Regions from separate parts of the Herbaspirillum sp. DW155 genome, predicted to be linked through region 1. Evidence: predicted binding sites of a transcription regulator. Region 1 holds the regulator's gene; each other region holds the start of a gene.
The links. Region 1 encodes sigma-54, which starts transcription at its own class of promoters, with help from an activator protein. Its sites were predicted from a motif close to TGGCANGNAANCTGCTTT; they were not measured.

Region 2: the regulator sigma-54 is predicted to act here: its motif matches at 5,150-5,167, upstream of hmpA (NO-inducible flavohemoprotein).
Region 3: the regulator sigma-54 is predicted to act here: its motif matches at 1,963-1,980, upstream of urtA (urea ABC transporter substrate-binding protein).

Annotation. Positions count from the first base shown of each region.
Region 1 covers NZ_AP029028.1:4,521,269-4,529,159, forward strand. Annotated here, with positions in the region: gene AACH55_RS20445 (KpsF/GutQ family sugar-phosphate isomerase) at 1-631, shown strand, start outside; gene AACH55_RS20450 (HAD family hydrolase) at 631-1,185, shown strand; gene lptC (LPS export ABC transporter periplasmic protein LptC) at 1,182-1,790, shown strand; gene lptA (lipopolysaccharide transport periplasmic protein LptA) at 1,842-2,468, shown strand; gene lptB (LPS export ABC transporter ATP-binding protein) at 2,471-3,214, shown strand; gene AACH55_RS20470 (RNA polymerase factor sigma-54) at 3,283-4,773, shown strand; gene raiA (ribosome-associated translation inhibitor RaiA) at 4,927-5,289, shown strand; gene grxD (Grx4 family monothiol glutaredoxin) at 5,671-5,982, shown strand; gene AACH55_RS20485 (UbiX family flavin prenyltransferase) at 6,007-6,609, shown strand; gene AACH55_RS20490 (SDR family oxidoreductase) at 6,690-7,457, opposite strand.
Region 2 covers NZ_AP029028.1:2,956,745-2,964,635, reverse strand. Annotated here, with positions in the region: gene AACH55_RS13565 (DUF1778 domain-containing protein) at 1-149, shown strand, start outside; gene AACH55_RS13560 (GNAT family N-acetyltransferase) at 146-640, shown strand; gene AACH55_RS13555 (MFS transporter) at 725-2,011, opposite strand; gene AACH55_RS13550 (2-hydroxyacid dehydrogenase) at 2,351-3,349, shown strand; gene AACH55_RS13545 (hypothetical protein) at 3,350-3,706, opposite strand; gene hmpA (NO-inducible flavohemoprotein) at 3,902-5,095, opposite strand; gene norR (nitric oxide reductase transcriptional regulator NorR) at 5,262-6,845, shown strand; gene AACH55_RS13530 (hypothetical protein) at 6,986-7,168, opposite strand; gene AACH55_RS13525 (dodecin family protein) at 7,452-7,643, shown strand.
Region 3 covers NZ_AP029028.1:5,348,061-5,355,951, reverse strand. Annotated here, with positions in the region: gene AACH55_RS24405 (diguanylate cyclase) at 1-621, shown strand, start outside; gene AACH55_RS24400 (ferritin-like domain-containing protein) at 803-1,630, shown strand; gene urtA (urea ABC transporter substrate-binding protein) at 2,034-3,287, shown strand; gene urtB (urea ABC transporter permease subunit UrtB) at 3,530-5,146, shown strand; gene urtC (urea ABC transporter permease subunit UrtC) at 5,143-6,273, shown strand; gene urtD (urea ABC transporter ATP-binding protein UrtD) at 6,270-7,151, shown strand; gene urtE (urea ABC transporter ATP-binding subunit UrtE) at 7,170-7,868, shown strand.

The DNA.
Region 1 (7,891 bases):
GCGCATGGGCACGGTCATCATCGCCATGACCGGCAATGACAACTCTTCACTGGCCAGGCTGGCTGCGGTGCACCTCAACGTGGGCGTGGCCAAGGAAGCCTGTACCCTCAACCTGGCGCCGACGGCCAGCACCACCGCCACGCTGGCCATGGGCGATGCCCTGGCGGTGTCGCTGCTGGATGCGCGCGGTTTCGTCGAGGAAGATTTTGCGCGCTCTCATCCCGGTGGCGCCCTGGGCCGCCGCCTGCTGACCCACGTGCGCGACGTCATGCGCAGTGGCGAGGCCATTCCTGCCGTGCGTCCGGATGTGTCGCTATCGGCCGCGCTGATGGAAATCACCCGCAAGGGCATGGCCATGACCGCCGTGGTGGACGAGCAATTCCGCCCCATCGGGGTTTTCACCGATGGCGACCTGCGCCGCCTGCTGGAGCGTGGCCAGGACTTTGGCAAGTTCAGCATTGCCGAAGTCATGCATGCTCATCCGCAAACCGTTGGTCAGGACCAGCTGGCGGTCGATGCCGTACAGCTGATGGAACAGTTCCGCATCAACCAGCTGCTGGTCACCGATGCGGCCGGCGTGCTTACGGGCGCGCTGCACATCCACGACCTCACCCGCGCCAAGGTGATCTGATGAACGCGCCAGCTTTTGCCAGCACCCTGCCCGCTGCCGCGCTCGCCAAGGCAGCCGCCGTGCGCCTGATGATCTTCGATGTGGATGGCGTGCTCACCGACGGCGGCCTGTTCTACGGCGAAGACGGGGAAGTCTTCAAACGCTTCAATGCGCTGGACGGCCACGGTATCAAGATGATGCAGCAATACGGCACGGCCGCGGCCATCATCACTGCACGCCAGTCGCCCTATGTCGTGCGCCGTGCCCGCGACCTGGGCATTGCGCACGTGTTCCAGGGCGTGCACGACAAGCGCCAGGCCTTCGAACAACTGTTGCAGCAGGTTCAGCTCACGCCAGCGGCCTGCGGCTATCTGGGCGACGACATCATCGACCTGCCGGTGCTGACCCGCGTGGGCTTCAAGGCGTGTGTGGCCAATGGTCATCGTGAAGTGAAGGCGCGCTGCGATTACGTGACCCAGGCCAGCGGCGGCCATGGCGCCGTGCGTGAAATCTGCGACCTGGTGCTGGCGGCGCAACACAACTACGAGGCGGCGCTGGCGCCGTACCTGGCATGAGCGGGCGCAGCGGCGAGCGCAATGCCGAGCGCATCCGTCTGGCCGTGATCCTGGTGATCCTGATCGGCGCAGCGCTGGGCAGCTTCTGGGTGATGCAAGCCATGCGCGCGGCCGGCGACCAGCAACCGGCACAGCGCCCACGCGGCAAACCCGACTACTACCTGGAAAACTTCAACTACGTGAAGATGGGCCCCACCGGCCTGCCGCGCTATGACGTCTCCGGGGTCAAGATGGTGCACTTCCCCAGTGACGACTCCTTCGAAATCACCAAACCGGTGGTGCACAACCTGGACCAGAACCAGGCGCCCATGGAGCTTTATTCGGACACCGCGCGCGTGACCGATGACCAGACCAAGATTCACATGTACGGCAACGCCAATGCCATCCGCTCCCCCTACAAGGGCCGCGAGGAAATGCACCTGGTCTCGGAATACCTTCTGCTGTTGCCTGACGATGAAATCGTCAAGACCGACAAGCCGGTGGCCATGACCATGGGCACCACGCGCCTGAACGGCGTAGGCATGGTGGCCAACAACGCGACCCAGGTGGTGCAGCTCTTCGGCAATGTACGCGGCTATTACGAGCCCACCCCCAAGAAACGCTAAGCCGGTTGAATCCGAGACAAGAACGCCAAGAACCGACCAGACAGGAAACCAATGAAACGCTCACTCTTACTGCCCATGCTGATGCTGGCTGCCGTGTGCGGCGTGGCCAACGCCGAGAAGGCGGACTCCACCAAGCCCACCAACATCGAGGCAGACCAGATGGTCTATGACGACGTGCGCCAGGTGAAGACCTTCACCGGCAACGTGGTCATGACCCGCGGCACTCTCATCATCAAGGCCGGCCGGGTGGTATTGACGACCGACCAGTACGGTTATGAAAACGCAGTGCTGTACGCGGCTCCGGGTTCGCTGGCCAACTTCCGCCAGAAGCGCGACGGCGGTCCCAACCTGTGGATCGAAGGCCAGGCCGAGCGTATCGAATATTCGGAGCAGACCGAAGTTTCCAAGCTGTTCCAGCGCGCGCACATCCAGCGCATGGATGGTGATCGCATCACCGATGAAGTCAACGGCGAGTTCATTTCCTATGACAGCCGCGCCGAATTCTATTCGGTCAACAACACCGCCAGCGGCGAAAGCAAGCCCGGCGCAGGCCGCATCACGGCCGTGATCCAGCCCAAGAATCCACCGCCGGATGGCACCGCCACACCGGCCCAGCCGGCCGCCAAGACCACGCCGGCGCAGCCTGCGCCGCGTCGCCAGAGCGGAAAGGACCAGTAACGATGACCACCAGCTCGCTGGTCGTTCGCGGCCTGAAGAAAAGTTATGGCGCGCGCCAGGTGGTGCGCGACGTCTCGATGGAAGTGCGCAGCGGCGAAGTGGTCGGACTGCTCGGCCCCAACGGCGCCGGCAAGACCACCTCGTTCTACATGATCGTGGGTCTGGTGCCTTCCGATGGCGGCGAGATCGCGCTGGACGACACCGCCATTTCACGCATGCCCATCCACAAGCGCGCCACCATGGGCTTGTCCTATCTGCCGCAGGAAGCCTCGGTGTTCCGCAAGCTGACGGTGGAAGACAATATCCGCGCGGTGCTCGAACTGCGCCGAGAAGAAGGCAAGCCGCTCTCGCGTGATGAAGTCGAGGGCCGCCTCAACAATCTGCTGCATGAACTGCAGATCGAGAAGCTGCGCGAGAGTCAGGCTTTGTCGCTCTCCGGCGGCGAGCGCCGCCGCGTGGAAATCGCCCGCGCGCTGGCCACCGATCCGCGCTTCGTACTGCTCGATGAACCCTTTGCCGGTATCGACCCGATTGCCGTGATCGAGATCCAGCGCATCGTGCGCTTCCTGAAGGAACGTGGCATCGGCGTGCTCATCACCGACCACAACGTGCGCGAGACGCTGGGCATCTGCGACCGTGCCTACATCATCAACCAGGGTACGGTGCTGGCCAGCGGCAGTCCGGAAGAGATCATCGCCAACGAATCGGTGCGCCGCGTGTATCTGGGTGAACACTTCCGCATGTAAGCAGGCCAACCTACTGACGCAACGACAGGCAGTGCAACCAGCGGACCACGCCGCTTCCAGAAAGACAGATGAAACAGTCTCTCCAGTTACGTACCTCGCAGCACCTCGCATTGACGCCGCAACTGCAGCAGTCGATCAGACTGTTGCAACTGTCGACGCTGGAACTGCACCAGGAACTGGAACAGATCCTCTCGGACAATCCCTTGCTGGAGCGGCTCGACGATGCGCTCGACAATTCGGTGCGCCTGCTGGCCGATGGCGCGGTCTCCAGCTCGCCCTCCAGCGGCGTAGCCGACACCTCTGGCGAAGGCAATGCCGAGCCGGCACCGGCAGCCGCCGATGGCGATTCCAGTTTTGACTACCAGGACAACAATCCCGAGAACGGCGTCACCGGTGAGGCCGACTGGAGCTTCGATGATGTGGCCCGCAGCGGCAAGTCGCCTGACGACGACGACGCCCGCCCGCAACTCGAAGCCCACGAACTGACCCTGCGCGAGCACCTACTGGAACAGATCCGCGTGACCGCACGCACCCAGCGCGACCGCGCCCTGCTGGAGTTGCTCACCGATGCGCTCGACGAGAGCGGCTATCTCGAAGAGCCGCTGGAAGACATCCTCGCGCGCCTGCCCGAAGAACTGGGCATCGACATGGAAGAGCTGTCGATTTCCCTGAAGCTGCTGCAGAGCCTGGACCCGGCCGGCGTGGGTGCGCGCAGTGCCGGTGAGTGCCTGGCCCTGCAGATCCGTCGCCTGCCCAAGATCCCCTTCGTCACGCGCAAGCTGGCGCTGCGCATCGTGGAAGATTACCTGCCGCTGTTCGCGCAGCGCGACTTCAACAAGATCAAGAAAGCCCTCGATTGCGATGACGAAGACCTGCGCGAAGCCCAGGCCGTGATCCGCCAGTGCCGTCCGCATCCGGGCGCCGATTTCGCGCGCGATGCCTCGGACTATGTGGTGCCGGACGTGATTGTCAAACAAACAAAGAACGGCTGGCAGGTCATGCTCAACCATGAGGTCATGCCCAAGCTGCGTGTCAATGCGATGTATGCCAGCGCGCTGAAGCAGGCCAAGGGAGAAGGATCGCTGTCGTCGCAGCTGCAGGAAGCCAAGTGGCTCATCAAGAATATGCGCCAGCGTTTCGACACGATTTTGCGTGTCGCACAGGCTATTGTGGAACGTCAAAGAAACTTCTTTTCACATGGGGCAGTGGCCATGCGCCCCCTTGTGCTGCGTGAAATTGCTGATACACTGGGTCTACACGAGAGCACCATCTCTCGCGTGACAACTCAGAAATACATGCTCACGCCGCACGGCATGTTTGAGTTGAAGTACTTCTTCGGTAGCCACGTCGCGACTGAAACCGGGGGCGAAGCCTCCTCCACCGCGATACGGGCGCTGATCAAACAGTTGATAGGAGCCGAGAACCCGCAGACCCCATTATCCGATAGCAAGATTGCGGATATGCTGGCAGAACAAGGCATGGTGGTCGCGCGACGCACAGTCGCCAAATACCGCGAAGTGTTGAAGATTCCGCCGGTCAATCTCCGCAAGTCCCTCTGAGTTTTTCCTCAGTTTTTCTGCAGTACCGTTGCTGTGTTCCGGCAAGCATCCCGCTGATGCCCATGCCATCCGACACGAAGACCGTGCCCGTGGTACAGCTGCAGCAAGGATCGATTGCACGAACCTCCAGTGACTTCACGATAGGAGTCTTGTATGAATCTGACCATCAGTGGACACCACCTCGAACTGACCCCCGCCATCCGGAAATACGTGCAAAGCAAGCTCACACGTATCAAGCGCCATTTCGACAACGTGATCGACGTCAGCGTGATCCTGAGCGTAGATAAACTCACAGAAAAGGAAAAGCGCCAAAAAGCGGAAATCAACGTCCACATCAAGGGGAAGGATTTACATGCAGAAAGCATTGCACACGACCTCTATGCTGCCATTGACACGCTGATCGACAAGCTCGATCGTCAGGTCATCAAGCACAAGGACAAGTTGCAGGAACATCACTCCATGGCCAAGCGCCTGCCGGATGAAGCGCCGGCTGATGCGGTGGCCGGAGCGGCATAAGCCAAGGACAACGTCGGCAAGCTGACTCGCAGCCCGCAGGCTGCTGAGAACGCCAGCCGAATCTCATGAGGAAGGGGCGCGCAAGCGCCCTTTTTCATTGGCCGCGCAGTCGGGCGGCAAGCCCTGTGGAAAAGATATAAAAGATAATCACCGGCAACTTTCCACAGCCATGACTCTCTGCAGCGAGCTGCCGATCCGCTGCTCCGCTTGAAGGCTGCGGCTGGCGTCCTCATATTAGGCTTCAGAGTCTGCATATCATATAAATTATTTCCCGGATGCAATTTCCACCACATTGCGCAGACTGCCGGCGCGCAGTCGTTTTCAACGCGGCTGCCGGCTTTTCCCTATAATGTCGGCAATCCCATTTTTAAAGGCATAGCCATGAGCGACGTCCAATCCTGGATCAAAGAAACCGTGACCCAAAACCCTGTGGTGCTGTTCATGAAGGGCACTGCGCAATTCCCGCAATGCGGCTTTTCCGGCAAGGCCATCCAGTTGCTCAAAGCCAGCGGCGCCGAAAACATCGTCACCGTCAACGTGCTGGAAAGCCCGGACGTGCGCCAGGGCATCAAGGAATACTCGAACTGGCCGACCATTCCCCAGCTGTACGTGAAGGGCGAATTCATCGGCGGCTCCGACATCATGAGCGAGATGTACGCTTCGGGCGAACTGCAGACCCTGATCAAGGGCTGATTCCTTCCTGATCCGCATTCGTTCGTGAGTACTTCCTCCGGCCAGCCCCGCCAGCGCCTGATCGTCGCCATCACCGGCGCGACCGGTGCCATTTATGGCGTGCGGCTGCTGGAGCATCTGCGCAAACATGGTCAGGTGGAAACGCACCTGATGGTCTCCGAAGCCGGCGTGCTCAATCTCCACCAGGAGCTGGACATGCGGCGCAAGGATGTCGAAGCCCTGGCCGACGTGGTACACAACGTGCGTGACGTGGGTGCCTGCATCGCCAGCGGTTCCTTCGCCTCCACCGGCATGGTGGTGGCGCCCTGTTCGATGAAGACGCTGGCGGCCGTGGCCCACGGCCTGTCCGACAACCTCATCACCCGCGCCGCCGATGTGGTGCTGAAGGAACGCCGGCGCCTGGTGCTGATGGTGCGCGAGACGCCCTTCAATCTGGCGCACCTGCGCAACATGACCGCCGTGACCGAAATGGGCGGAGTCATCTTCCCGCCCCTGCCCGGCTTTTACCAGCGTCCCGCTTCCATGGAAGAAATGGTCGATCACACGCTGGGCCGCGTGCTGGACATGCTCGGCATCCCGATGCAGCTCACGCCCGAATGGCAAGGCATGAAGGGTGGGGTGGACTGAACCGGCCGCCTGGTTCCCAAAGAAAATGGCCGCAGCTCATCACTGCGGCCATTTCTTCATCTGTCAGAGTGCAGTCACCATCAACCGCGCCCGATATAGGGCATCTTGGTCGCCATCACTGTCATGAACTGCACATTGGCTTCCAGCGGCAGGCTATCCATGTAGAGGATAGCCTTGGCCACGTGTTCCGCATCCATGGTCGGCTCGACCTTGGTGGAACCATCGGCCTGCAGCGTGCCCTTTTTCATCAACGTGGTCATGTCGGTGGAGGCGTTGCCGATGTCGATCTGGCCGCAAGCAATATCGTAGGCGCGGCCATCGAGCGAGGTGGCCTTGGTCAGGCCGGTGATGGCATGCTTGGTCGCCGTATAGGACGCCGAGAACGGACGCGGCGCATGTGCCGAGATCGAGCCGTTGTTGATGATGCGGCCCCCGCGCGGCGACTGATCCTTCATGATGCGGAAGGCTTCCTGCGTGCACAGGAAGACGCCGGTCAGGTTGATGTCCACCGCCGCCTTCCACTGCTCCACACTCAGCTCTTCCAGCGACACGGGCGGCGCGAAGATGCCGGCATTGTTGAAGAGCAGGTCGAGCCGACCGAAACGCTCACGCGTCCTGGCGAACAGCTGCTTCACCGACGCCGGATCGGTCACGTCGGCCGCCACCACCAGCGCATTGGCACCGTGCTCGCCGGCCAGCCTGACGGTCTCTTCCAGCGCGTCCTGGCGGCGTCCGGCCAGGGCCACGCCATAGCCTTCGCGCAGCAGCGCCAGGGTGATCTGCCGGCCGATGCCGGAGCCTGCGCCGGTCACCAGCGCAATACGTTTGGTCGGTGTGGTTGCTGCCATTGTGTCTATTCCTCCATGGTGTCTGATATCGCCATCACATGACGGCGGCAGTGCGATCTCTCCTTGAGGGCCCGACTATAGCAGCGCCATCTTTTCGGCAGATGAGAGATTTTCATCCGTGCAGAGACTACTACTCTCCTCATTCACACAGATCCACCTCACTATGCTGTCAGCATATTGTCAGTATTTTGTCAGAAGCTGATGCAATACTAGACACGTCTGTGCAGCACCTTCATGTTACCGAGCACCTCATGCAACCTGATGAACCGCTCGTGCGCACACAAAGTGCGGGATAGTAGCCAAATAGAACAATAGCCAAATCCCAAGGCAAGACAATCGCGGCGAGCCGGCCCCGTCATGCTTTGCATGGGGCAGACATGTTTTTCGACTTGGACGTCATTACTCAATCTGAGCAACAAATTGGCCCTGCGATA
Region 2 (7,891 bases), 1.6 Mb from region 1:
AGCGGGCCATTGAACAGGCAGAAGTGATCCGCTTGTCGCTGGAAGACCAGCAGCGCTTCGCCGACGCTCTTCTGTCACCGCCGCCGCCCTCGGCGGCATTGCGGCGCGCCATGGCGCGTCATGGCAAACTGCTGCGTAGCGAAGAATGACGCGCCCGCCGTTCCTGGTGACGGCGCTCGATACCGCACTTCACGACCGCAGTCGCTTTGAATGCGGCTCGCCCGCATTGAATCGCTACCTGCGCGAACAGGTCACTCAGGATATTCGCCGCCGCGTCGCTGCCTGCTTTGTGGCCGTGGACGACGAACAGCGCGTGGCCGGCTTTTACACCCTGGCCAGTGCCAGCGTTCCACTGGCGCGCCTGTCTGAGGCGCTGCGCCGCAAGTTGCCCCGCTATGGCGCCATCCCTGCCATCCGTCTGGGGCGTCTGGCCGTGGACCACGAATTCAAAGGCCGTGGCCTCGGGGGCGCTCTGCTGGTCAACGCCTTGTACCGCGCTATCGCCACCGAGATACCGGGCGCAGTGATGGTGGTCGATGCCAAAGACGTCCAGGCAGCGGCCTTTTACCGGCACCATGGTTTCGTCGCCTTGCAGGATGCGCCGCTGACACTGTTCCTGCCCTTGGCCTCGGTGCGCTAAGCGAAAGGCTGCGTTTCAGGGCCGCCATAAAAAAAGGGCCGCGTCATCCGCGGCCCGTCTCAATAGCTATTGCCAAAACCCGCCTCAGGCCGTCACTGCCTGCCGTGCCGCCTTGTTGCGATACAGGATCAGGGTAGCGATCAACCCGCACACGGCCGCCGTGCTCATCCAGAGGCCAGGCGCAGCCTTGTCGTGGGTATATTCGATCAGGCCGGTCGCAATGGCCGGGGTGAAGCCGCCAAACACTGCCGTAGCCAGGCTGTAGGCCAGCGAGAAGCCCGCAGTACGCACCTCGGCCGGCATCACTTCGGTCAGCGCGACCACCATGGCGCCGTTGTAGCTGGCGTACAGGAAGGACAGCCACAGTTCCACGATCAGCATCTTGGCGAAGGTGGCATCATGCACCAGCCAGTTCACCATCGGATAGGCGGTCAGGATGGTCAGCACCGTGAAGGTCACCAGGATGGGACGGCGGCCGATGCGGTCCGACAGCGCGCCCATGATGGGCAGCCAGATGAAGTTGGACAGGCCCACGCAGAAGGTCACGATCAGGCTGGCCTCGGTGGAGAGCTTCAGGACGTTCTTGCCGAAGGTCGGGGTGTACACCGTGATCAGGTAGAACGACACGGTGGTCATCGACACCAGCATCATGCCGGCAATCACCAGCTTCCAGTTCTCGATCATCGAGCGGAAGATCTGGCCGGTGCTGGGACGATGCTTGCGGCGCAGGAACTCTTCGGTTTCCTGCAGCGAGCGGCGGATCACGAACAGCACCGGCACGATCAGGCAGCCGATGAAGAAGGGAATGCGCCAGCCCCAGTCACCGACCTCGGCCGGGGTCAGCGAGGTCGAGAGCATGTAGCCGATGGCCGCAGCCACGATGATGGCGACCTGCTGGCTGGCCGACTGCCAGCTCACATAGAAGCCCTTGTTGCCGGGCGTGGCCATTTCAGCCAGGTAGACCGACACGCCGCCCAGTTCCACACCGGCCGAGAAGCCTTGCAGCAGGCGGCCGATCAGCACCAGCAGCGGAGCCAGCGCACCGATGGTGGCGTAGGAGGGGACGAAGGCGATGAGCATGGTGCCCAGCGCCATCAGGGCCAGGGTCACGATCAGGCCCTGGCGGCGGCCTACGCGGTCCACGTAGGCGCCCAGGATGATGGCGCCCAGCGGACGCATCAGGAAGCCGGCGCCGAAGGTCATGAAGGTCAGCATCAGCGAGGCGAACTCGTTACCGCTGGGGAAGAAGGCCTTCGAGATGTGCGTCGCGTAGAAACCGAACAGGAAGAAATCGAACATTTCCATGAAATTGCCGCTCGTTACGCGCAGCACCGTGGAAAACTTCGACGGCGAAGAAGTGGATGTCGTCATGATATGTGCCTCGTTATCTGTAGGGCGGACCGTGTTGCACCCGGTCTTGCGCCTGTCTCGTACTGCCCTGCGGCAGCTTGTGTCAGGATCTTTTTTTGTGGGACAGCTATTGCGCCGCCGATTCTATGCCCGAAACCTGGCCGATGCACCGTCTTGCGGCGTTGCACATGCAAATATCGGTTTTTTCGATAGCTGGATGAAAGCTTTCGCCGCCAAATCCTTCACAAAAGCGGTCCGCGCGACAAGCTGCGTTGCATCAAGGTGAAGCAGCGCGAGATATGGTGCAATGCGACATGGTGCGTGACTTCACCTTATATAGCTCATCCATGAAAGGTCCGTATGAAAACCGCCGTCTACAGCGCCCGCCGTTATGACCAGACCCTGCTCTCGCGCGCCAATGCGTCTGCCGGCGCCGGGCATGAACTGGTCTTCCTGCAAGACCGCCTGGACAGCAGCACCGCGCAACTGGCCAACGGCTGCGAGGCCGTGGCGGCCTTCGTCAACGATGACCTCGGCGCCGCCGTGCTGGAACGGCTGGCCGCGCTGGGCGTGCGTTTCATCACCACGCGCTCGACCGGCTTCAACCATATCGATACGCAGGCCGCGCGGCGGCTGGGCATGACGGTGGCGCGCGTGGCCGATTATTCACCTTATTCGGTGGCCGAGTTTGCGGTGGGCCTGCTGCTGGCGGTCAACCGCAAGATTGCCCGCGCCAGCATGCGTACGCGTGAAGGCAATTTCGAGCTGGAAGGCTTGATGGGATTCGACCTGCACGGCAAGACCGTGGGCGTGATCGGCACCGGCAAGATCGGCGCGCTCTTTGCCCGCATCATGGCCGGATTCGGCTGCACGGTGCTGGGCAGCGACGTGCATCGCAATGCGCAGTTCGAGGCCCTGGGTGGCCGTTATGTCAGCAGGGAAGAGCTCTTTGCGGCCAGTGACGTGATCTCGCTGCATTGCCCGCTCATCGAGTCCACCCGCTACCTGGTCAACGCGCAGAGCCTGGCCGGCGCCAAGCCGGGCTGCATCCTGGTCAATACCAGCCGCGGCGGGCTGGTCGATACCGAAGCCGCGATTGCCGCCTTGAAGAGCGGCCAGTTGCGCGGCCTGGCCATCGATGTCTACGAGCAGGAAGCCAGCCTGTTCTTCCAGGACCTGTCCTCGACCATCATCACCGACGACGTGATTCAGCGTCTCGTGTCTTTCCCCAACGTGATCGTGACCGGCCATCAGGCCTTCTTCACCGAAGAAGCCATCGGCCAGATCATGCAGACCACCATTGCCAACCTCAGCGACTTTGCCGCCGGCGCCAGCCTGGGAGAGCGGCTGGTGGCCTGATCAGGCGGCGGGGCCGCCCGCGTCGAAGAGCTGGCCCAACTGGTCGCCGATGCGCGGGCGCAAGTGATCTTGTACGCGCCGGATGATCTCTTCGGCGTCGTGGCTGCCGTAGGTCTGGGCCAGTTGCCTGTGCATGTCGAAATGCAGATAAAGCAGCCCGCGCAGGCTCTGGAAAGCGATCGGATGGGCCTGGCCGCAGACTTGATCGTTGTTGTCCATCACCTGGTTCAATACGCCGGGATCAAACAGGCGCACCTGGCAGATCACGGCGCAGCGGACGATTTCCAGGTCCAGCGATTCCAGTTCCTGGGTCAGCTCATCGGGGGTATGGCGCTCGGCGCTCAGCTTTTCGCTCATGGCGGTCTTTCGGCGGAGGAGGGGGAGCGCTCAGGATAGCATTTGCTGCGTCGCGGAAAACTTGTCGAAGATCAATCTTCGGCGGATCGTCCGGCGTGGGACAGGTAAATTTTTATAAATAGTTTCATGTCGACTCTTGCGGGACTCTTGCCGCGCTCGGGCGGGTGGTGGCCGTGCCGCCGCCCGTCCGGGCGCTTATTGCAGTGCTGCAGCCGGTCCGAAGAATTCATATCGGCTCTGCGCCGCCGGTACGCCCAGTTCGTCCAGTGCCTGCCTGATGGTCTTCATGAAGGGCTTGGGTCCGACGAAATAGGCGTCGACATCACGCGTGGCAGGAAGCCACTGCTGCAGCAGCGCTGCATTGATGAAGCCAGTGGCATGCGCTGCAGGATCGCCAGCGCGTGGCTGTTCATGGCAGAAGTGCAGCCGCAGTTGCGGATGCTGTGCCGCCAGTGCTTCCAGTTCGCGGCGGAAGGCCTGCACGCCACCGTGGCGCGCGGCATGGATGAAATGCACCGGACGGCCGCCAGGCAATGCCGCCGCCAGCATGGTCATCATGGGCGTGATGCCCACACCGCCGCTGATGAGCACCAGCGGCTTGTCGCTGGCCGTGAGGGTAAAGTCGCCTGCCGGCGGGAACAGTTCCACCACCGAACCGACGTGGATCTGGTCATGCAGCTGGCGCGACACCTTGCCCTCTGCTTCGCGCTTGACGCTGATGCGATATTGCAGCGGCTGGCCGTTCTGGCGCAGCGGCGCCGACAGCGAATACTGGCGGCGCTGTTCCAGCCCGTCGACCACCATGCGCAGGCCGATGTACTGGCCGGGTTCGAAGTCCAGCAGGGCGCCGCCATCCTGGGGCATGAAATAGAAAGACGTGATTTCCTCGCTCTCGGCCACCTTGCGCGTGACCACGAAATTGCGCGCCCCGCGCCAGCCGCCGGGTGCGGCGGCCTTGGCGTCATATTGCTGGCGCTCGGCACCGATCAGGATGTCGGCCAGCTGGCCATAGGCGGCGGCCCAGGCGTCGATGACGGCATCGGTGGCGATCTCCGCGCCCAGCACTTCGCGGATGGCGCGCAGCAGGCAGTCGCCGACCATGGGATAGTGTTCCGGCAGCACCTGTACGGCCACGTGCTTGTTGATGATCTGCGCGGCCAGCGGGCCCAGTTCTTCCAGGCGATCGATGTGGCGCGCGTACATCAACACGCCATTGGCCAGTGCCCGTGGCTGGTCGCCGCTGGCCTGGTGCGCGCGGTTGAACAGCGGATGCACCTGCGGATAGTCGCGCATGAGCATCTTGTAGAAATGGGTGGTCAGCGCCTCGCCGCCGGATTCGAGCAGGGGGACGGTGGATTTGACGATGGCGAGTTGGGCATCGGTAAGCATGCTGAACCTTTCAGGAGAGTGTGGATGTGCCGGAATGTCCGGATCACTCTCCTTAATACAAAAGCCGTGCCACGCCTTGCTGCCAATAAAATCAATGACTTGCAAAGCAAGGGAGTGATTGTGACCTGTGTCATAATGACTTCAAATTCATCAATGAGTAGTCAATATGACCTCAAAAGCCTTGCTGGACGCCTTGCTCCCCCTGGTCGCCGATCTTTCGCGCCAGATCGATGACCGCGAGCGTTACCGCCGCCTGTTGCAGACCTTGCGCACGCTCTTTCCCTGCGATGCCGCCGCCTTGTTGCGGCTGGAAGGGGACGTGCTGGTGCCGCTGGCCATCGACGGGCTCTCCGGCGATACCCTGGGCCGGCGCTTCCGCATCGCCGATCACCCGCGCTTCGGCGTGCTGCTGGCCAACGCGGTGCCGACGCGCTTTCCGGCCGACTCGCCCTTGCCGGACCCCTACGATGGTCTGGTCGATGGCTTGAACGATGTCCACTCGGGCGCACTGGAAGTGCACGATTGCATGGGCTGCGCGCTGGCCGTCAATGGCCGTCCCTGGGGGCTGGTCACGCTCGATGCGCTGGGCGCCGGCCGTTTCGACGGGGTGGACATGGCCTCGCTGCAAGCCTTTGCCGCGCTGGCAGCGGCCACGGTGAACGTGGCCGGGCGCATCGATGAGCTGGCGCAGGCCGGCGAGCAGGCGCGCCAGCGCGCCGAAGCCTACCGGCTGGGGCTGGAAGAAAGCCGGGGCAAGCGCGAACTGATCGGCCAGAGTGCCGCTCACCGGCAGCTGATGGAGGAGATCCGCATGGCCGCCCCCAGCGACATGACGGTTCTGGTCAGCGGCGAAACCGGCACCGGCAAGGAGCTGGTGGCGCATGCCCTGCATGCTGCCTCGCCGCGCGCCCACAAGCCCATGATCAGCCTGAACTGCGCCGCCTTGCCCGACACTCTGGTGGAAAGCGAACTGTTCGGTCACGTGCGCGGCGCCTTCTCGGGCGCGGTGGCCGACCGGCGCGGTAAGTTCGAGATGGCCGATGGCGGCACCCTGTTCCTGGATGAAGTGGGCGAACTGCCTCTGGCGGTGCAGGCCAAGCTGCTGCGCGTGCTGCAGAGCGGGCAGTTGCAGCGCGTCGGCTCGGACCGTGAGCATCGTGTGGACGTGCGCCTGATCGCCGCCACCAACCGCGACCTGGCCGAGGAGGTCAAGCGCGGCCATTTCCGGGCGGATTTCTATCATCGGCTTTCCGTCTTTCCCATCCGCGTGCCGCCGCTGCGCGAGCGCGGCCGCGACGTCTTGCTGCTGGCGGGCTATTTCCTGGAGCAGAACCGGGCGCGGCTGGGCTTGTCCAGCCTGCGCCTGTCGGCCGATGCGCAGCGCGCGCTGCTGGACTATTCCTGGCCCGGCAACATCCGCGAACTGGAGCACCTCGTCGGTCGCAGCGCCTTGCGGGCGCTGGCCTCGCAGCCGCAGCGGCCGCGCATCCTGACGCTCGATGCGCAGTCACTGGAACTGGATCACCCTCCGATCGCGCCCATCGCCCAGCCCGAGAATGGCCTGGGCGTCGCGCCAGGCCGTGCGGCGCCGCCAGTGACAGGCTTGCGCGAGGCCGTGGAGCGCTTTGAGCGCAAGCTGGTCAGCGACAGCCTGCAGCGTCACGATGGCAATCTGGCGGCCACCGCCCGCGAGCTGGGCGTGGACCGGGCCAACCTGAACCGCCTGGCCAAGCGCCTCGGCTTGCGCTGAGCCATGGGACGGCGGTTTGCGGCGAGATGAAGGAAAAGAAAAGAAAACGGCCGGAACCGCTCAGGGCAGGCGCCCCTCACGATTCCGGCCGTGACGTGCATGAAGCTTCAGGTCAAAAAACGCAGCACCCGATGACAGCCTCAGGCCCGCTGATGCTCCACGTCCAGTTCCGCCAGTTGCCCGCGAATGCGGATGGCAGTCAGGTTGCGGGCTGCATCGGCATCGGCGTTGACGTGTTGCAGGTCTTCGGGCGGTGCGCTGATGACCTTGACAGGAGCCGCTGCAGGCAGGGTGCCGGTAACGCCAGGGTTGAGTTGCGACATGATGATCTCCAAGGGATGAAAATCTCGTGCAGGCCCGCCTGGCACTTCGACGGCGGGCGGGATCGCCCGTCCTGCGACCTCATCAGCCGGCCAATGACAACAGGTCGGACTGGGGCGATATGAACGTTTTGGCAATCCAGATGATGGAATATTAGCCGGTTTGGTTGCGCTGCAACAGGTGCAGTTGCACTTAAATTTTTGTAGGAAGCGGGGCAGGGTTGAAGTAGGGCAATCCTTTTGCTCATCCTTTCGTCGCTGCCACGGGCGACCGCTTCACCGAAATTTGCTGCGCAGCAAAAACGGGCGTCTTCCGTATCTCTCGTCCTCGCACGCATTCCTACGCAAGCTGCTGGCATTGGCCGATGTCGCCAGCAAGGACTGGTTCGAGGTCACGCAATGTCGTGGCCATGTCGAGGACGGCAACATTGGTCATTTCCAGGTGGGTCTGAAGATCGGTTTCCGTGTCGAGACCTGATGCCCGGTCACGGATGAGGGATAGCGGGGCGCAATGTATTTCATCGGGATATAGCGAGGTTCAATTTGCGCCCTTTCCCTCGCGTGACTAATCTTGAGGCTCTTCGCAATCAGCTCTTGAACGAAGGTTCGGGACATTCTTCCGCAGTCTTTGCTGCGAAATCATTTAGCAATTTTCCCCAGCGTATCTGGCGATGCAGCGCAGCCAGCTCTTCCGTGATCGACGATGACAGTGCGACAGATCCCTGT
Region 3 (7,891 bases), 830 kb from region 1:
GAGATGGCCGGCAAGCTGCAGCAGAACAAGGAAGAACTGGAGCAGCAGGTGGCCCTGCGCACGCGCGAACTGGAACGGGCCAATCGCAAGCTGGAAGCGCTGTCGGCCACTGACGGACTCACCGGCGTGGCCAACCGGCGCCGCTTCGACGAGGTGCTGGCCAATGAGTTGCGGCGCTCGGTGCGCTCCGGCCATGCGCTGGCCCTGCTGATGCTGGATGTGGATTACTTCAAGAAATATAACGACCGCTACGGCCACCTGGCCGGGGACGAATGCCTGCGCATCGTGGCGCGCGTATTGCAGAAGAGTTCGCGCCGCGCTACCGACCTGGTAGCACGCTATGGCGGTGAGGAATTCAGCGTCATCATCGCCGAGAGCGATACCGACCATGCCGTGCAACAGGCGGAGAACATCTGCCAGGCCATCTATGCGCTGAAGCTGCCGCATGCCGACTCGCCCTTCGGCTACATCACCGCCAGCATCGGTGTGGCCTCGCTGCAACCCGATGAGCACACCAGCGCCGAACAATTGCTGCGCATTGCCGACCAGGCGCTGTATCACGCCAAATACCAGGGACGCAATCGGGTCGTACTGGGCAGTGATGCGACCGGGCATCTGTAAGCCCGCCGGTCCACCGTGGCAGTTCGCGACTGACAAAACGCTGACGGGTGCTGCCGCCGATGCCGCCGGTACACATCTTTTGCAAAGTTAGGTCAAGGTGACCAAAGCGGCCCTGAACCAATGTCCCTGCACTGCATCATATCGCTATGCCCACCGTCACTTCAGAAGAGAGGTATAGCAGATGAACCCGAGTCGCCAAGAAAAAAAACACTGGACCATCGATGACATCGACCTGAACCGCATCGACCGAGCGCGGGTGCGGCAGGATGAAGACCTGTTCTATCTCGTGGCCTGCGCCTCCTTCGTCGAAAGCGGGTCCGATCTTTACACCCATAACCTGGTGGAGTACTACCAGGGCGATGCCGAGGTCGAGAACTGGTTGCGCGAGCAATGGGAAAAGGAAGAACTGCAGCACGGCGCTGCCCTGCGCGCCTACGTCGAGCACGTCTGGCCGGAGTTCGACTGGCAGCGCGCCTATCAGGGCTTTCTGGAGGAATACTCGCAGTACTGCAAGGTCGAGCTGCTCGAACCCACGCGGGCTCAGGAGCTGGCTGCGCGCTGCGTGGTCGAGACCGGCACCTCCACGTATTACCGGGCGCTGGCCCGCGCCACCGACGAGCCGGTCCTCAAACATCTGGCCGGGCTCATCGCCAATGACGAGGTGAATCACTACAAGCACTTCTACCAGTACTTCCGCCGTTATCGCCGCGAGGAAAACATCGGCCGCTCGCGCGTCTTCGGCACCTTGAGCCGGCGCACCCTGGAACTCAAGAGCGAAGATGCCGATTGCGCCATCCGCCACGTGGTCAAGGTGTACAAGCCGGAACTGGCGGCCGATCCGGCGCGCGTGAAGGAACTGGCCTCGCGCATGAGCCGCACCGTGCTCGTCAATCTCAGACCCGAGACCACCATCAAGATGATCATGCGGCCGCTGGAGTTGCCGGTGGCCTTGCAAAACCTGATCGAATTCCCGCTGCGGCAATTCATGCAGCGCGTGTTGCTGCGCTGAAGAAACACCACCCCACGCACCGCAAGACCGCCAGGCACCGTGATGGGTCACGCTGCCTGGCGGAGGTTTGCTGATTATTGTAAACAATCCGTCTCACCTCTCAAGAAGTCGGCCAACTCGCCGCAAATCCGCCTCCACTGGCGCTTTGAGCGGTGCACCAAGATCGCGCAGGTGTGAGCGCCAGGCTGGTGAATATTGCCGGCGCGCCATCGGACTGTCGACAATGCCGCCCGGCTTTGGTGCGTAGTTCTGGCGCGCCTGACAACATTCCTTGCGCCTCTTTCCCCTCCCCGCCCCGCTTTGATGCAGCCCGCAGGCGTCGTGCCGGGCATTGGCACGCAATCTGCTAAAGCGACTGGGCAGTGAAAAAAATCTTCCAAAACTTTTCTCGAGGGAGCACTACATGTCACGTCGTACCGTACTGAAAGCCACCGCTCTGGGCGCCTTCGCGCTGGCCGCATCCTCCTGGCTGCCGTCGGCCTTTGCTGCCGATACCATCAAGGTCGGTATCCTGCATTCGCTGTCGGGTACCATGGCCATCTCCGAAACGTCCCTGAAGGACGTGGCCCTGATGACCATCGACGAAATCAACGCCGCCGGCGGCGTGATGGGCAAGAAGCTGGAACCGGTGGTGGTCGACCCGGCCTCGAACTGGCCGCTGTTCGCCGAAAAGGCACGTCAGCTGATCTCGCAGGACAAGGTGTCGGTGGTCTTCGGTTGCTGGACCTCGGTGTCGCGCAAGTCGGTGCTGCCGGTCTTCAAGGAACTGAACAGCCTGCTGTTCTACCCGGTGCAGTACGAAGGTGAAGAACTGGAGAAGAACGTCTTCTATACCGGTGCGGCTCCCAACCAGCAAGCCATTCCCGCCGTGGAATACCTGATGTCCAAGGAAGGCGGCGGCGCCAAGCGCTTCGTGCTGCTGGGCACCGACTACGTGTATCCGCGCACCACCAACAAGATCCTGCGCGCCTTCCTGCACAGCAAGGGCGTGAAGGATTCCGATATCGATGAGGTCTACACCCCGTTCGGCCACTCGGACTACCAGACCATCGTCGCCAACATCAAGAAGTTCTCCGCCGGTGGCAAGACGGCCGTGATCTCGACCATCAACGGCGACTCCAACGTCCCCTTCTACAAGGAACTGGGCAATGCCGGCCTGAAGGCGACCGACGTGCCGGTGGTGGCATTCTCGGTGGGTGAAGAAGAACTGCGCGGTGTCGATACCAAGCCGCTGGTGGGCCACCTGGCCGCCTGGAACTACTTCGAATCGGTGAAGAATCCGGTCAACGCCGCCTTCATCAAGAAGTGGAAGGAATACGCCAAGGCCAAGAACCTGCCCAACGCCGATACCGTCGTGACCAACGACCCGATGGAAGCCACCTACGTCGGCATCCACATGTGGGCACAGGCTGTGGAAAAGGCCAAGTCCACCGACACCGACAAGGTGATCGCAGCCATGGGCGGCCAGACCTACAAGGCACCGTCGGGCTACACGCTGGAAATGGACAAGACCAACCACCACCTGCACAAGCCCGTCATGATCGGCGAAATCAAGGCGGACGGTCAGTTCAACGTGGTCTACAAGACCAAGACCACCATCCGCGCGCAACCCTGGAGCCCGTACATCCCGGGTAACGAAAGCAAGCAGAAGAACTAAGCTTGCGGTTGTTGTAGTTCTTGGCGTTCTTCGGAGCGCCTTCGATACGCCGCTTGCGCGGCTACTCAGGACGAACGGTCTGTGGGTTGTGCAACAAAGACCCGTTCGGACTGAGTAGCCGCAACGCGGCGTATCGAAGGCGCTCCATCCGCCCCAATGCATCTCTCTCCACAAGAAAACCGCCCGACGACTCGCCCCGGCCGCAACACAGACCGGCCCGCGCTTCGAGGCGCACACCGACCATGAAACCAGCCATCCAGTTCCTACGCGGGCTGCTCGCGACCTGGCTTTGCGCGCACGCCCTGGCGGCGTCTGCAGCCATCGATCCGGCCTTGCTCACGCCCCTTGGCGGAGACGACCCCGACGCGCGCATCGATGCCGTCAACCAGATTGCAGCGCTGGCCAACGAGGACGCGCTGAAGATTCTCAATGCCTTGAACAGCGACGCGCTCTATGTCACCCCCGCCGGTGACGTCCTGATCGTGGACGATTCAGGCAAGGCCTTCAACCCGGCCAATGACCAGACCGGTCCGGCGCCGGATGACGCCGAAGGCATCACCGTCAACAACCGCCTGCGCGGCGCCGTCGAGGGCGCGCTCTCGGGCCTGAAGCTGCTCTCGCCGCAACGCGACCAGCGCCTGGCGGCTGCCAATGAATTGCTCAAGAACGCCGATCCGGCCCAGATCCCGCTGATCGAAAAAGCGCTCGCCAAAGAAAGCGATGCGCAGATCAAGGACGTGCTGCAACAGGTACAGGCCACCGCCAACCTGCATTCGACCGACCCGGCGGCGCGCCGCGCGGCCGTCAAGAAGCTGGCGGAGACCACCAATGCATCCCTCAAGCCGGTGCTGGAAAACATGCTGGCGAAAAATCCGGACGGCTCCTATGTCGAACCGGATGAAGGCGTGCGCGTGGAAGCGGTGCGCACCCTCTCCGCACTGGACCGCCACCTGGCCATCGTCGATTTCGCCGGCAAGCTGTTCTATGGTGTCTCGCTGGGCAGCGTGCTGCTGCTGGCCGCGCTGGGACTGGCCATCACCTTCGGCCTCATGGGCATCATCAACATGGCCCACGGTGAATTGCTGATGATCGGCGCCTACACCACCTATGTGTGCCAGCTGGTGTTCCGCAAGTTCTTCCCCGGTGCCATCGATGCGTATCTGGTGGTGGCACTGCCGGCGGCCTTCATCGTCGCCGCGGCCGTCGGCATTGCACTGGAGCGCCTGGTGATCCGCTGGCTCTATGGCCGTCCGCTGGAAACCCTGCTCTGCACCTGGGGCATCAGCCTGATGCTGATGCAAGGTGTGCGCTCCATCTTCGGCGCCCAGAACGTGGAAGTGGCCAACCCCAGCTGGATGTCGGGCGGCGTCACCGTGCTGGGTTCGCTGGTGCTGTCCTATAACCGCATCGTGATCGTGTTCTTTGCGCTGTTCGTGGTGTTCGCGGTCTGGCTGATCCTCAACAAGACCCGTCTGGGCCTGTTCGTGCGCGCCGTCACGCAGAACCGCCGCATGGCCGACTGCGTGGGCGTGTCCACCGGCAAGATCGACATGATGACCTTCGGCCTCGGTTGCGGCATCGCCGGTCTGGGTGGCGTGGCGCTCTCGCAGCTGGGCAACGTCGGTCCCGACCTGGGACAGGGCTACATCGTGGATTCCTTCATGGTGGTGGTGCTGGGCGGTGTGGGCCAGCTGGCCGGGACCGTCATCGCTGCCTTCGGCCTGGGCGAAGTCAACAAATTCCTGGAGCCGATGGCCGGTGCCGTGCTGGCCAAGATCGCCATCCTGGTCTTCATCATCGTATTCATCCAGAAGCGTCCGCAAGGCCTCTTCGCACTCAAGGGAAGGAGCGTGGAATGAGCACCATGATCATGCGCCCCTCGCTGTTCAATCGCCCGTCCTGGACCGGCATCGTCATCTGCACCATCGTGTTGGCGCTGCTGCCGGTGTGCAACCTGCTGTTCCCCGCCGATAGCGCGCTGCACGTGTCGTCCTATACCGTCGCTCTGGTCGGAAAGTTCATGTGCTATGCCATGGCCGCGCTGGCACTGGATCTGGTGTGGGGCTACACCGGCATCCTCTCGCTGGGGCATGGCGTTTTCTTCGCACTGGGCGGATACGCGCATGGGATGTACCTGATGCGCGCCATCGGTCGTGACGGCGTGTACCAGAGCGACCTGCCGGACTTCATGGTGTTCCTGAACTGGAAGGCCTATCCGTGGTACTGGTGGATGACCGACCACTTCTGGTTCTCCATGCTGCTGGTGGTGCTGGTGCCGGGTCTCTTGGCCTTCGTGTTCGGTTACTTCGCGTTCCGTTCGCGCATCAAGGGCGTGTATTTCTCCATCATCACGCAGGCGATGACCTTCGCCTTCATGCTGCTGTTCTTCCGCAACGATACCGGCTTCGGTGGCAACAACGGCTTCACCGACTTCAAGCGCATCCTCGGTTTCACCATCACCGCACCGGCCACCAAGGCAGTGCTGTATCTGGTGACGCTGGCGCTTCTGTTCGGTGCGCTGGTGCTGTGCCGCATGATCGTCACTTCCAAGCTGGGCCGCGTGCTGCAGGGCGTGCGCGATTCCGAATCGCGCCTCATGTTCATCGGCTACAACCCGCTGTGGTTCAAGCTCTTCGTATGGACGCTCTCGGCCGTGATCTGCGGCATCGCCGGTGCCTTGTACGTACCACAGGTGGGCATCATCAATCCCTCCGAAATGTCGCCGGCCAACTCCATCGAGATGGTGATCTGGGCCGCCGTCGGCGGGCGTGGCACGCTGATCGGGCCGATCATCGGCGCCTTCACCGTCAATGGCCTGAAGAGCTGGTTCACCGCCGCCTTCCCCGACCTGTGGTTGTATGCGCTGGGGCTGATCTTCATCCTGGTCACACTGTTCCTGCCGCAGGGCATCCTGGGGCTGGTGCAGAAATTCAAGAAACGCGATGCCGCGCCCGCCGAGGGCAGCGCATCCAAGGAGGCCGCATGAGTGCCATCGAATCCGGCAAGAGCATGGGAAAAAACGCGGTCGCCATCGGCGGCCTGGGCGGCAACGTCGATACGCCCCGCGCCGACCACGGTGCATCCTACGAACGCATCAAACCTGAGGGCGTCGATACCACCCACGGTGCCATCCTCTATCTGGAAAACATCACGGTGTCCTTCGATGGCTTCAAGGCCATCAACAACCTGAATCTGGATATCTCGGTGGGTGAACTGCGCTGCATCATCGGTCCCAATGGCGCGGGCAAGACCACGATGATGGACGTCATCACCGGCAAGACCCGGCCCACGGCCGGCACCGCCTTCTTCGGCCAGACCATCGACCTGACCAGGATGACCGAATACGAAATCGCGCATGCGGGCATCGGCCGCAAGTTTCAGCGCCCGACCGTGTTCGAGCAGCACACCGTGTTCGAGAACCTGGAACTGGCGATGAAGATGGACAAGCGCGTCAAGACCACGCTCTTTGCGCGCCTGTCCTCGGCGCAGATCGGCAAGATCGAGGAAATCCTCAAACTGATCCGTTTGAACGGTCAGGAACATCGCCTGGCCGGCCTGCTCTCGCACGGCCAGAAGCAGTGGCTGGAAATCGGCATGCTGTTGATGCAGGAGCCGCAGCTGCTGCTGCTCGATGAACCGGTGGCCGGCATGTCCGACGCCGAGACCGCACGCACCGCCGAGCTGTTGAACGAGCTGCGCGGCAAGCATTCCATCATGGTGGTGGAACACGACATGGGCTTCGTCGAGGAGATCGCCCAGGGTGGCAAGGTGACCGTGCTGCACGAAGGATCGGTGCTGGCCGAGGGCAACATGCGCGAGGTGCAGTCCAACGAGCGCGTCATCGAAGTCTACCTGGGACGATAAGAGCGGAGACCATCATCCATGCTGCAAGTCAATGAACTGAACCAGTACTACGGCGCCGCGCATACGCTGCGCGGCGTCTCGCTCGATGTGCAGAAGGGCCGTGTCTTGTCCCTGCTGGGTCGCAATGGCGTGGGCAAGACCACGCTCCTGAAATGCCTGATGGGCGTACTGCCGGTGGCCAAGGGCAACGTCAGCTTCGAAGGCCAGGACATCACCCGTCTGAAGCCGCACCAGCGCGCCAAGCTGGGCATCGCCTACGTGCCGCAGGGACGCGAGATCTTCGCGCGCCTGACCGTGGAAGAAAACATGCTCATGGGCATGGCCACGCTCTCGGGTCGTCGTGCCTCCACCATCAAGGGCGAGGTCTATGAACTCTTCCCGGTGTTGAAGGAAATGCTGCATCGTCGCGGCGGCGATCTTTCCGGCGGCCAACAGCAGCAACTGGCGATTGCCCGGGCGCTGCTGGCCGAGCCCAAGCTCATCATCCTGGATGAGCCGACCGAGGGCATCCAGCCTTCCATCATCAAGGACATCGGCCGCGTGATCAGCCTGCTGCGCCAGCGCGGCGACATCGGCATCCTGCTGTGCGAGCAGTATTTCGACTTCGCCCGCGAACTGGCCGATACCTTCGTCGTCATGTCCCGTGGCGAGGTGGTGGCGGCAGGTACGCAAGACCAGATGGATGGCGAGGACGTGAAGAAGCATCTGGCGGTCTGAGGCCGCCGCACAGGAAGGCTGCG